DNA from 3 places in the Bilifractor sp. LCP21S3_A7 genome. Region 1 is predicted to be linked to each of the others. Evidence: riboswitches for the same ligand, from Rfam matches in the RefSeq annotation. Region 1 holds a riboswitch; each other region holds the start of a gene.
What was found. A riboswitch is a leader RNA that binds a small molecule or an ion and turns the genes downstream of it on or off. The one in region 1 is predicted to bind thiamine pyrophosphate.
Positions count from the first base shown of each region.

Region 2: it holds a riboswitch for thiamine pyrophosphate, as region 1 does, so the genes downstream of both, ACTQ1O_RS06965 (thiamine-binding protein) here and thiW (energy coupling factor transporter S component ThiW) in region 1, are expected to answer to the same signal.
Region 3: it holds a riboswitch for thiamine pyrophosphate, as region 1 does, so the genes downstream of both, ACTQ1O_RS08195 (energy-coupled thiamine transporter ThiT) here and thiW (energy coupling factor transporter S component ThiW) in region 1, are expected to answer to the same signal.

Region 1 covers NZ_JBQKGL010000002.1:243,049-247,237, reverse strand. The annotation lists gene speB (agmatinase) at 1-70, shown strand, start outside; gene ACTQ1O_RS02790 (HAD family hydrolase) at 103-759, opposite strand; gene thiM (hydroxyethylthiazole kinase) at 734-1,594, opposite strand; gene thiW (energy coupling factor transporter S component ThiW) at 1,738-2,319, opposite strand; TPP riboswitch at 2,537-2,646, opposite strand; gene ACTQ1O_RS02775 (M20 metallopeptidase family protein) at 3,058-4,176, opposite strand.
Region 2 covers NZ_JBQKGL010000006.1:15,074-19,262, reverse strand. The annotation lists gene ACTQ1O_RS06975 (guanylate kinase) at 1-469, opposite strand, end outside; gene ACTQ1O_RS06970 (MATE family efflux transporter) at 758-2,116, opposite strand; TPP riboswitch at 2,344-2,451, shown strand; gene ACTQ1O_RS06965 (thiamine-binding protein) at 2,623-2,925, shown strand; gene ACTQ1O_RS06960 (desulfoferrodoxin family protein) at 3,055-3,432, opposite strand; gene ACTQ1O_RS06955 (DUF1284 domain-containing protein) at 3,581-4,015, opposite strand; gene ACTQ1O_RS06950 (biotin transporter BioY) at 4,155-4,189, opposite strand, start outside.
Region 3 covers NZ_JBQKGL010000007.1:125,173-129,361, reverse strand. The annotation lists gene ACTQ1O_RS08200 (DMT family transporter) at 438-758, opposite strand; gene ACTQ1O_RS08195 (energy-coupled thiamine transporter ThiT) at 927-1,619, opposite strand; TPP riboswitch at 1,712-1,813, opposite strand; gene ACTQ1O_RS08190 (DUF438 domain-containing protein) at 1,975-3,753, opposite strand; gene ACTQ1O_RS08185 (cupin domain-containing protein) at 3,819-4,189, opposite strand, start outside.

The DNA of each region.
Region 1 (4,189 bases):
TATTATTGTAGAATTTATGTCACATGTTGCATATCGAAAAAGAGCAACCGGCAGAACACCAACAAAATAAAACATAATCCAAAATATTGTCAATAAAATATACTATGCCGCTTCCTTCCAGCTCACATAGGATTCATCGGCAATTCTCCGGATTCTGTCCCAGTCCCTTTCATAGCTGCGCTCGAACAACGCAACGGTATAATACCCGGCATTTGAAGCGGTTTCCAGACAATAGGCAGCATCCTCAAACACCGCAATATCAGACGGCAGGAGAGAGGTGCCTGCCTCATCGGCCATTTTCTCCCTGCAGAAATCATAGATGTCCGGATCCCGCTTTCCTCTGCCGATTTCCTCACAGCTCACAAAAAAGTCAAAATATTCCAGAATTCCGTTCCGCCGGAAACACGCCCTGGAAAGCGCGGTGTCATTTGCCGTTGCGACGCACATGCGCACACCCCGTTCCCGGAGGCTTCGGAGATAAGCGGCGGCTCCCTCCTTCAGCGGAATATCCTCCTCATAATGCTTTCGGATCAGAGAAAACATTTCCTCCATCACTTCTCCGGGCGTTTTCGAAAGACTGTATCTGTGAATGAAATACGCTGAGCTCTCCGACATCGTCATCGTTTCAATCGGTGCAAGCTCCTCCCCGGATGCATGAATGCCCAGACCGCCGAGATAATCCTCCGCGAGATGATCCCAGTACCGCATCGAATCCGCCAGCGTGCCGTCCACATCAAAAATCGCGTACTTTTTCCGCATTTCTCTGTTCCTCCTGACACCGGATGCCCTGATCCACCTTCTCCGGAGTCATGTTGAAGACGGCATCGATCAGATCTGTACGGAAGGTGGCGTTTCCGGTTTCCTTCTCCAGACGCTTCTGTTCCGCGATCTCTCCCGCAAGGCCCATCACCGTCATTGCACTCACGACAGCGCGGAAGGAATTCTCTCTGTCGGCACCGCAGAACGCTCCGATCAGCGAAGTAAGCATGCATCCGCTTCCGGTAATCCGTGCCATCGTTGCGCACCCATTATGGAGAATCACTGTCTGTTCTCCGTCAGTCACGATATCTGTCTCTCCGGATACGGCTATGACGCTTCGGATCCGCAGAGCCAGTTTTTCCGCCATCACAATACTCTTCTCGAGATTATCCGCGGTAATCTCATCCTCCGCGCTGACATCCACGCCCCTCCCGGTTTTCGCCTCAAGGCCTCCCGTCTCAATCGCACGGATCTCAGAGGCATTCCCCCGGATTGCGGTAAAATGGACTGTCTCCAGAAGCTCCCGGATGCTGTACCGCCGCAGCGTTGTGCTGCCGGCAGCGACCGGATCCAGAACAACCGGGATTCCCAGCTCATTCGCATGCTGTCCGGCAATGATCATGCTGTCTACCGATTCAATCGCTCCGAGATTGCAGACAAGGGCATTCATTCCCTCCACTCCCTCGCGGACCTCGCGGACATCCATCGTCATCGCCGGTGTTCCTCCTGCCGCAAGAATGATATTCGCGCAGTCATTGACCGTGACAAAATTGGTGATACACTGCACCGCAGGCTTCGTTTCCTGCACTTTTCGAAGAGATTCTCCATACTTCATCTGTTACGATTCCTTCCATATAGTACTTCAAATATTTTTCAGTGGACTTCCCGGCCGCGGAAAGATCCGCGCCCCTTCGCCTTGTAAGCCTTCATCTATGAATGCACGGACTGCAGGGGATATGTCCTCCGCGCAAAATCTTTTCATTTGTTCAGCTGCGCCTGCATCTTCGGCAGCGCCTTGGATCGCTTCAGCACCAGGAGAACCGCAATCGCGAGGGTTGCCCCCATCGCAGATGCCGGGCCGTAGTAGGGGATCAGATAGAAAATCGCGTATTTAATGTGAAGTGCCAGGTTGAAAATCACGCTTGCCAGTACCGCGCTGATGAAGCCGGTTCCGATGACTTCTCCGACCCATGCTGCCCAGAGCTTATGTGTTTTTCTATAAAGAATACCGGAAAGCAGAGCACCAAAAATCGCGCCGATCACAGCCTGAAAATCACAGCCGACCAGAGCCACCCGCATGCAGCCCGTCAGAAGAGCTGCGATGAAATTATACCACGGGCCCAGAAAAACCGCCCCCATAACGTTGCAGAAGTGCTGAAACGGAGCCATGTGCGGAAACCATACAAAGGTATTCAGCACAAATCCGAGACATGCAAGCATCGCGGTAAATACCATTTTCTTCAGAGACAGCTTTCCTGCCCGTGACCCTTCCGGAAGCGGGGCAGCAGCAGAAGCTGCATTCTTTGCAGAAACCTTGGTTGTGTTCCATTTGTTTTTCATGATCATATCCCTTCCTTTTTAAGATTTAAAGAAATTGATGGCGCGCCGGCTGATAGTCACTATGATCACCGGTCCGGACGCGAAACGAGATAAAACACGCTGTGCGAGTTTTATCTTGCTATCGCGATGCTCGCCGCACACGAATACTTCGCATTCGACTGCGGCTCACTGTTCGCGTAAAAAAACAGACTGCCAAACGACAGTCTGCATAAATACGCATAATCACAGCGATGCTCCCTACGTTGGCATTATCCAAATCAGGTTAATGGGTCGACAGCTGAAATCTGTCCTCTCAGCCCGATGCATCGGGCTCCCCAGTCTGTTTCTTTTGATTTTCTAAAGCGTTCTGCTTTAACGGTGCTATTATAACACAATCCATTCGGAAAGTGCACACCAAATGTCAATCTATTGTTTCTGACCACCAAATGTCAATCCACTGTTTCTGAACTGAGTTTCTGTCCAATCTGATATGCATTTTTCAGGTCCACAGGGAAATTCTTTTCATGCGATGATTCCTTTTTGGCCTCATCGAAGCCGCTCCAACAGCTCAAAGTAACGGCTTGTCGGTCTGCCCAGATAGATAGCTGTTCCGATCAACAGTACATCTGCATGAAAAATTTTATCAATAACCGGTGACAGGTCGTCTTTCCAGTAACAGTGGCATCTTTCCACGCCTTTTCGCTTACAAAGCATGCACCCTCTGCATCCGGTAAAATTAAGATCGTACAGATACTATTTTCACATTTCGCTTTCAGCCAGTTTCAGAAAAACAGTTGCGGCTGTCGGCAGAATGTGATCGTTAAAATCATACGCAGGCTGGTGCGGCATAGGCCAGTTGGTGCCGTTTCCGACGTAGAACATAGCGCCGGGGCGGATTTTCGTGTACCATCCGAAATCTTCCGATGGTCTCCATGGCTGCTTCATGTTTACGCAGGAGTAGCCGGCTTTCCCCGCTGCCCTGCGGACCTTCTCTGCGCAGCGGGGATGATTGATCGTGGCGGGGAAGGGATCAAATTCTTCAAATGAGACTGTCAGCCCATATTGATCTGTCAGTTTTTCTGCCTGTGTGCGCAAAGTGAGATCCATATTTTCCAGGACATCATCTGCTTCTGCTCTCAGTGTAAAAGCAACTTCACCTTGTCCCGGAGAAATGCCAAAATCCCGGCTGCCTTCCTGTATGCTGACGACTGTGCAGAGGCACGAAGAGGATTCTTTATTGATTTTTTCCGCATAGAGAGCCATAGAGCCAAGTGCAGAAGCCGGGTTGCGGCCATTTTCGGGAGTTCCGGCATGAGCACTTTCACCGGTAAACTGCACAAGCAGACCTTTAGAGGCACATTGCGTCAGGCGGTCACGAACCATCACGGCATTTTCCGGATAACCGCTCAGGTTATGAAAAGCATATACTTCACTGATATCTGTCTCGCTTACGAAATCTGCACAGGTTTTCCCTCCCTGACCGGTTTCTTCCGCAGACTGGAAAATCAGATACACAGGACGGCGGACAGCCGCATCCTGTTCCAGAAGTACGGCCACAGCTGCCAATACAGCACAATGCCCGTCGTGTCCGCATTTATGTGCAATATTGGGTTTGGCCGATCCGTAGGGCAGGGAAATAGTTTCTGATATGGGAAGGGCATCCATATCCGCGCGGAAGGCGATTGGTGATACTCCGTTATTTAATTTTGGTTCATATAGGGCATAGAACCAGGTTCCTTTATCCCTGATTTTCAGATGTGTGTTCATACAGATAAAGCTTTTCAGACATTCTTTCGTTTGAAACTCCTGCCCCGATAATTCCGGATATTTATGCAGTTTATGTCGAAGAGCTGTAATTGTTTTCCATAAGTCATCCATGTTATGTTTCCCT
Region 2 (4,189 bases), on a different contig from region 1:
CCGCCAGAAAGCGCCTGCACATCTCTTCGTACTGGGGCTGCTTCTGCTTCCGTTCTCTCCGCAGTGCCCTCTCCAGACGGATTCCATCGTCTACTTCAATATAGACCGGCACCATGACTTTTCTTCCGTAATACCGCACCATCTGCTCATAGGATTCCAGCGTACCGATTCCGAGATAATCGCTCTTCTTCAGATCAATCTGCCCCTCATCCGCCGTAAAATAATACCACGGTCCGCTGACCGTCTGATAACAACGTTCCTCAATGATCCGCCCGGCTTTTCTCAATTCCGCCAGATGCCTCTCGTCTGAAAAATAATATTCTCTGCCGTTCTCTTCCCCCTGCCGCATCGGCCTTGTGGTATACAGCACGATCGGCTTCAGATTCAGCTCCGACCGGGCAAGCAGTGCAGTGTATATGTGATCCTTCCCGCTTGCGCTCTTTCCCATAATGTAAAAAATTGTACCCATATTCACTCTCCACCGGTCACCGATACACCCGGTACCTCACACGGCTTCGTCCTGTATCATGACCTCATCCCGAGCTGCGGCTTCAGCCCACACAGCGGCCTTTCTCCTGCGTCACAACATCTGGTCCATGCCGCGCATTTTCCCTGCGTCACAACATCTGGTCCGCACCGCGCATTTTCCCTGCGTCACAACATCTGGTCCACGCCGCACATTTCTCCTGCGTCACAACATCTGATCCAAGCCGCACATTTCTCCTGCGTTACGACATCTGATCCGCGCCGCGGCTCCTTACTCTGTCTCCGCTCTCTCGTTTGTCGGCCTCTTTCCCATCCGGCGAAGACGCCGGATCAGGAACGGAAGCTCAAACATACTCATCGCGATCCATCCGAGAAGATACGACCATGGAATCGAGATGAATCCCCAGTGCCACACGAACACCATCGGTATTTCCGATGCGACCCGGACTCCCATGTTGATCAGACTGGAATATAACGTGACCTTCAGATCCCCCGTTCCCCGAAAATATCCCTGAAGTCCGTTTGTGAACGCGGGAACCGGATACATGACCGCGATGAGCCGCATATAGCGCTGCCCCTCCGCGATGACCTCAGGGTCCGAAGTGAACAGCCTGGTCAGCGGTCCCGCCGCCAAAAACACCACAGCACCGATCACCACGCCATAAACGAGCTCGCAATACATTCCGGCGCGATACGTCCGCTTCACCCGCGGCGCATTCCCCGCTCCGACATTCTGCGCCATCACTGAGGTCATGGCGTGCGCGATATTCTGCTGGGGAATTGTCGCGAAATCATCCACCCGGTTCGTTGCGTTGAAAGCCGCCGTCGCGTTTACCCCGAGCGTATTTACGATGGTCTGGGTTCCGATCTTTCCCATCTGAACCGTGCTCTGCTGGAGCGCACTCACAAAACCGAACGCAAGGGTTTTCTTCAGCATCGACCAGTCAAAGATCAGCCATTTTTTTCCGAGCCGAAGCTCCGGAACCTTCCTCTGAATATAGAAATAACAGAGAACCGCACTGAGGGCCTCACAGATCACCGTACTGATTGCGGCGCCCTCCACTCCCATATGAAGTAACGCGATAAAAAAGAGATCTCCCAGAATATTCAGTACCGCGCTTCCACCGAGAAAAATCAGCGGAGAGACGCTGTCACCCATCGCGCGCAGCATACTGGCCAGATAATTATAGATAAAGCTGAAGAACATGCCGAACAGTATGATCCTCAGATAGAAGACTCCCTCCGGTAGAATGACCGCCTCCACCTGCAGCGCCATCAGAAGCGGCTTCGCTGCCACAAACATCACAGCCGCGACTGCCACGGAGAAAACGCACCCCGAGATCATTCCCGTACTTACCTGTCTCCGCAGCTCCTCCTTCTTTCCCGCTCCATACAGCGTACTCACCAGTATTCCCGCCCCGAGACAGATCCCGTTTGTGAAAAGCAGAACAAGGGTGACCAGAGGATTTGTCGTACCCACTGCCGCGAGCGCTGTTTTTCCGACAAACCGCCCCACAATCATGCTGTCTGCCGCATTATAGGTAAGCTGAAGAAGCGTTCCCAGAACCAGGGGAATTGTAAACAGTATCAGGGTCTTTAGAATCGGCCCTTTCGTCATATCCTTCGTCATATCCAAAACCCGCTTTCAAACTCATACCTGCACATTATACCACCGAAGCCATAATAATCCATTTTAAATCTGCGGCAAGAGAGCGAAATCACGATTTAACGTACCTGCCCGCGAACGGTTAGCAGGACAAAAGTTGCTGTCTTCGCTGTCCTTAACCGCACACAGGATCTTCTCTGTCCTTAACCGCACACAGGATTGACACAGAAAAATAAAGTGACTAAAATATAGAACTACAGCAGGGGAGTCCGCCGGAAAGGACTGAGATACAGATGTTGTCTGTGACCCTTATACCTGATCTGGATCATGCCAGCGTAGGAAGCGTAAAGAGAATCACCGGATTTTTCCGTAGAAAACCCGCTCTTCATCCTTGATACAGCAGTGCCTGATTCATTCCGGCGCTGCTGCATTTTTTATGCCGACAGACGCAGATATCCACCTGCGGCGGACGATTTCCTTGTTGGCTGTTGAATACGAAAATGTTGAAAATGGAAAAGGAGGAAAAAGAAATGAAGGCAAGTGTAGCCATTCAGACATTACCAGATGTGGACAACGATGAAGAGCTGATCCGGATTGTAGATGAGGTTATCGCCTACATCAAGAGCACCGGCCTCAGCTATTATGTGGGGCCTTTCGAGACCGCCATCGAAGGAGACAGCTACGACCAGCTGATGGACGTGGTAAAGGAATGCCAGCATGTCGCAATCCGCGCCGGCGCACCTTCTGTCTCCGCATACATCAAGGTGGTATACAACCCGGAGCAGGAGATTCTGAGTATCGACAAAAAAGTTTCAAAACATCATACTGCATAAGTCCGGTCGCATAGTTCCATACCCACGCGGACTTATACAGAATCACCGCACACATAGTGTACGTAAGAGTCCGGATACAAAAAAAGAGCGGCATCGCCGCTCCTTTTTTGTGCCGTACTGTCTCCGGTATCAGATCTCCGCCTTCCAGAGGCCATGCAGATTGCAGTATTCATATGCCGCAACCGGTTCCTCTCCATCCGCGAGCGCAAATACCGCCTCCGGCTTATCTCCCGGTTTCAGATCTCTCTTCTGGAATCCGTTCTTTGTCTCCAGAATGATCCACTGGATATAATGCTCCTCCAGCATCGGATGTGCCACACTTCCAACCTTGACCGTAACCGTTCCGTTCTCAACACTGACAACCGGCACATGCTTCTCTGTCGCCGCGTCCGTTGTGTTCGGTGTAAGCTCCTTCATTGTCTCGCCGCAGCACTTCGGCGTGCAGGCCGTCTTCTCTGTCAGAAAAGTAATAAAGTTTCCGCATCCATCACATCTGTAAAATAACATTTCTGTGCCTCCTTTTCATCTGCAGCTCTGGCATGTGGATCAATACAGCTCCTGGCATGTCTGTAACATAACCTTTTATCTCATGATACACGAATATTAAGTCATACTCAAGCATATTTTCTGTAAAATAAAAGGAGCAGCACGCATTTTACAGATCTGTCTCTGTCCGGATGCCAAGGATTCTGTCCCGGCACAGGCTGACCGGATACCAGCTGCAGGTTCCACATATGGAATGCAGTTTTTCCCGGGTCATATGATCATCAATGTCCCGTACCAGCTTCTGATAATTGTAGTTCTCTCCCTCCTTCAGGCCGAACAATTCCAGAACCTTCCGGTCAAAAGCAAGCACCTTGTCATCGTTCACACAATGCTCAGGATCGCTGAGATTCGGACAGGCGGCACAGATATCATCCGGACGAAGGGTAATCTCAACACAAAAGTTCTCTTCCCGGCGCATCCGCGTTACAAAAGCCGTCATCCTTCTGACGAAATTTTCATCATAGCCTTTTCCCTCATAACCCTGCGTACACAGCAGATGATGGGGACGTAGTCTCATATCCGCCTTCCGGCCGTCTGTCTCCATAGCACCGATGCTCCTTCCAAAATGAAATGAGGTAAACGCGTTCGCTCGTGATTCACATTTTGTATTCCGAAAATGACACAAAACACGGTAACACCCGATTCACATTATGTATTTTTATTCTACTGACAAGTTAATGAATTCAGACAGCAGCTGTGCGTCTGACCTCCAGAACAT
Region 3 (4,189 bases), on a different contig from region 1:
TTTCTGTATTCATTATATTTCCTATCAACTAAATATGTTTTTGAATTATACAGGAACATTCCGGAAATGTCAACGAAAAAGAAATCTCATTCCTGCTGCCTTCGAAACGAGATAAAACACGCTGCGCGAGTTTTATCTCGCTATCGCGACGCTCGCCGCACACGAATACTTCGCATTCGGCTGCGGCTCACTATTCGCGTAAATCACGGCCAGTCTCTTACACACGCTTCGCGTGTAACGATCCTGTCTGCGTTTTTGATGAGCTGATGCGATACCTGGCCATATGTTCAGAATCCTCAAGCGAACAAGGAAGGCCGCCACGCAACAGTTTGCGCAGCGGCCTTCTTCTACATATCTGCCGTATCGTATTATATATTTTCAGCATTCTATATCTGCCATATTTTATATCTGCAGTATTCCATATCTGCCGTATCCCACTATCTGGTTCCCCAGACGTTTACAATCACACACCCGATGATAATCAGCACGATTCCAAAGACGCCGACACCGGTCAGCTTCTGCCGGAACAGCAGATAGCCGATGACATTTGTGGCGATCAGTCCCACTCCGCACCAGATTGCGTAGGCGACGCCCACGTTCATACGATCCATGACGTGAGAAAAGGTGTAGTAACACACACAATAACACGCGATACAGATAATTGACGGTAACGGCCGGGTAAAGTGATGCGTATACTTCAGGAGCGACGTTGCCGCCACCTCCGAAGCAATCAGTACTGTCAGCAGAAAAACAGTCATTTTGATTCCTCCTGCATGTTCACTTACACGGATGCTGTCTCATACTGTGACCGACCGGGAATTCCTGCGCTGCATCATCCACGGACATTCCGGCCTTCAGCGTCTCATACTGCCTGCGACCGTCCGAAAATTCCCGCACACGCGCCGTCTCAATGCCTCGACCGTGCCTTATGCCACGCTCTGTCTCGAATTACCTCCCGCAAGTGCCATCCCTCTGACCCTTATCATCGCCTTATTCACGGCCGGTATGAGAAGCAGCACAATGGTGAGGCCGCACTCCACGAAGATGTAGATCGCATTGTAGGCAAGGGAGTATCCGATCGCCGACATTCCGTATTCATTGCCATAGCTTCCAAAGAAAATGTAGCCTGAAAGAACCGCGAAGAAATACCTGCCGACCACTCCAAGCAGATAGCCCTTGATCAGTCCGTGCTTCGCCCCGGAAAACACACCGGACAGTCCGAGAGCCGTAAACGCAAACACATAATCCACCAGCATCTGCGGCAAAGAAATAATATAGGGATCGATGATCAGCTGGAGAAGACCGTAGGCAAGACCTGCAAACAGCCCTGTTCCAAGGCCGTACCAATATCCCACAAGCGATATCAGCAGCATGGAAAAGAAGGTTATGCTGCCGCCCATCGGCAGATGAAACAGCTTAATCATGGATGCGACCGTCGCAAGCGCGATTGCCATCGCCGAGAATACAAGCTTTCTTGTGCCGAGCACACCCTTCTGATCCGGTTTCCGGATCAGGCAGACCAGAAGCAATGCCAGGATGATCACGGCAATTACTGCAATGTAGCCGACCTGCGTCAGCTGGTATACTCCGTCACTTCCAAGAGTAGCAAATACAGACATAATATAATCCTCCTCACAGTTGTCTGCGGGAGGATTTCACTTTTCAAAGTTACGGAACTCTCAGAAACATTCATTTCTTTGATCACACAGCCTGCATTCAGACTCAGCTTCCCTACGCCGGCATTAACCGGATCAGGTCATCAGGGTCAGCCGCATGCACGGCACTCTCAGCTTCCGCTCCCCCAGCAGTTTTTCTTTGTATTTACAGTATAGCAGATAAAGCAAAACCGTCAATTCATTTTCCTGCTGATTCACCGGTCTCGCAGTCCTTGCTTTCATAATTGCCTTACGGTTCCGTCACATTCAGCAGCCTTACGTTGCCTGATGCTCTGGCATTCATTGTTCCCCTGCTGATTCAGTGACCCGCGAAGTGCTCCTTCGCGAATTCCATATCCTGCACCAGCTCCGCAGCCCCAAGATAATTGCCCTTCCGGTCTCTTACGGCAAGATAGTTCACCAGCATGGTTCTTCCGTTTTTCTCCATCCATACCGGTACACTGTCCCTGCTTCCGTCCCGGAAGCTGTCCAGAATACTGCGGACCATGGGCTCTACCTTTGGCGGATGGCAGGAAAAGACCTCCCGGTCAATGGCCATTCCCGCGCGCTTGAAGACCTTCGGTCCCTCATTGAAGTAGCGGTTGATGTTGTCCGCATCAATAAAACTGATCTCCATCGGTATGGTGTTCAGCAGTGCTGTAAGCTGCGGAACCGTCATATGTCCGCCCGGCATCACAACCTCGCCCTGGGAGAGACCAGGCTTTTCTGCCTTTTTCTCTGCGTCCAGAGCCTGCTCCGCTTCTTCCCAGTCCGTAAAGGACTGACCGAGGATCTCCGTATAATCTCCGGAGTCCCGGTACACCGAATACCAGTCATCCGCCGTGAAATTCACCGCGCAGATCGGAAAGAGAATATTTTTTTCTTTGTAAATCATTTCCTCCGCCCGGTCAAGCACCGCCGACAGCCGGCCGTACCAGTCGTCGTCGTGATCTTCATCCTTTGACAGCGCACTGATCTCGTCGCGGATCTCATCATCCACGGTCCACATGACATCTGACGGGCCGGAGATATCATAACGCACCTTCAGATGCGGATAGAGCAGATCTCCTTTCTTCGCGTAGTGAACTGCAATCTCGCGAAGCTGTGACATAAGCCTGTCGTCCGCATTCTTTCCGGCGACAGCCTCACGCGCACGGAGAAGAAGCGCCTCGATTGCCTGATTCTCCCTCTCAAAGAGATTCAGCGGATGGCCCGGAACCGACGCGAGCGAAGCCGCCAGCTCTTTGCGGTCGCCCGGATCCGCAGCTGCCGTTGAGGTCATCTCCGCTATACGAGAGAAGTCTGCTGTCCTCTGCTCAGCGACAGAAGCACCGGCTCTCTTCTTCTCTACAGCAGAGGAACCTCCTGTCGCCCCTGCTGCAACAGAGGAATCTCCGGCCTTCCCTGCTGCAACAGAGGAGTCTCCGGTCTTCTTCATAAGAGAATCCTCTACCGCCTTCTCCGCATTGGCGATCTTCTCTTCTCTTGTCGCACCGTGGAAAAGCGCGGAATGTACATCGCAGAGCTTCTGCACCTCCTCAAGAGGAGTCCCGGATTTCAGAAGATCCTGCTCCGCTCTCATGATTTCGGAGGCATCAACATCACGGAAATTTTTCACAAAATCGGCTCTTACCGCTTCAAGGTCCTCACCGCTGCCGAGTCTTCTCAGGTAGCTCTTGAGAAGTTCGTTGCGCTCCTCAGTCATGCCGCCTTCTGTCTGCGTCGCCTCCCGGCTCACACTGCCGCCATCTGCCTGTACCGCCGCCCGGCTCACGCTGTCACCGGCTGCCTGCGCCGCCTCCCGGCTCACACTGTCACCGGCTGCCTGTGCGTCCCTTGCTTCCTCCCAGGGCATTTTCAGCTCCGGCATTTCTCCCTCGATTTCAAAGCCGTGCGTCATGAGTGCCATGACCACATCCATCATCGAGATATTTTTCATCTTCGCGCCCTTCGGAATCGTCATGACTCTTCCGACAGAACCGAGCATTCCCTTTTTCGTGATCTCCCGGAATCCGACGCCGGAAAGGATGTCTCTCAGCTCCGGGTACTCCTGCACCAGTTCATACACAGATTTGTTAAAGTCAATCTTCTTTGCCATATCTCTGCTTACTCCAATACTCATATATATGTACAAGTTCAGACTCAGTTGTCAGTAAACGTCGGTCAGTCAAGTGTCAGCAGCAATGCCATCTTGAACTTTTCCGAGGCCTTCACAAAATGACGTCCTCCCTTAGCAAAATGAAAGTTCTCGCCGGCTTTGATTTTGTGCTCTTTTCCCTCATATCCGATGATTCCCTCTCCGTCCAGCGCAAAAACAATCGCTTCTCCCGGAGCCGCGTGCTCGGAAAGACCCGTTCCCTTATCAAACGACATCACTACAAATTTCATTTTATCGTTGTGGACAACATCCATATTCACAATTCTGCCCGCCTGATAAGGAACCACCTCTGCCAGCTGAAATACCTCACCCGCCTTAATTGTATTGTTCATAATATCCTCCTTCTGAATTAAAATCTCCGTGTAAACCACGCCCT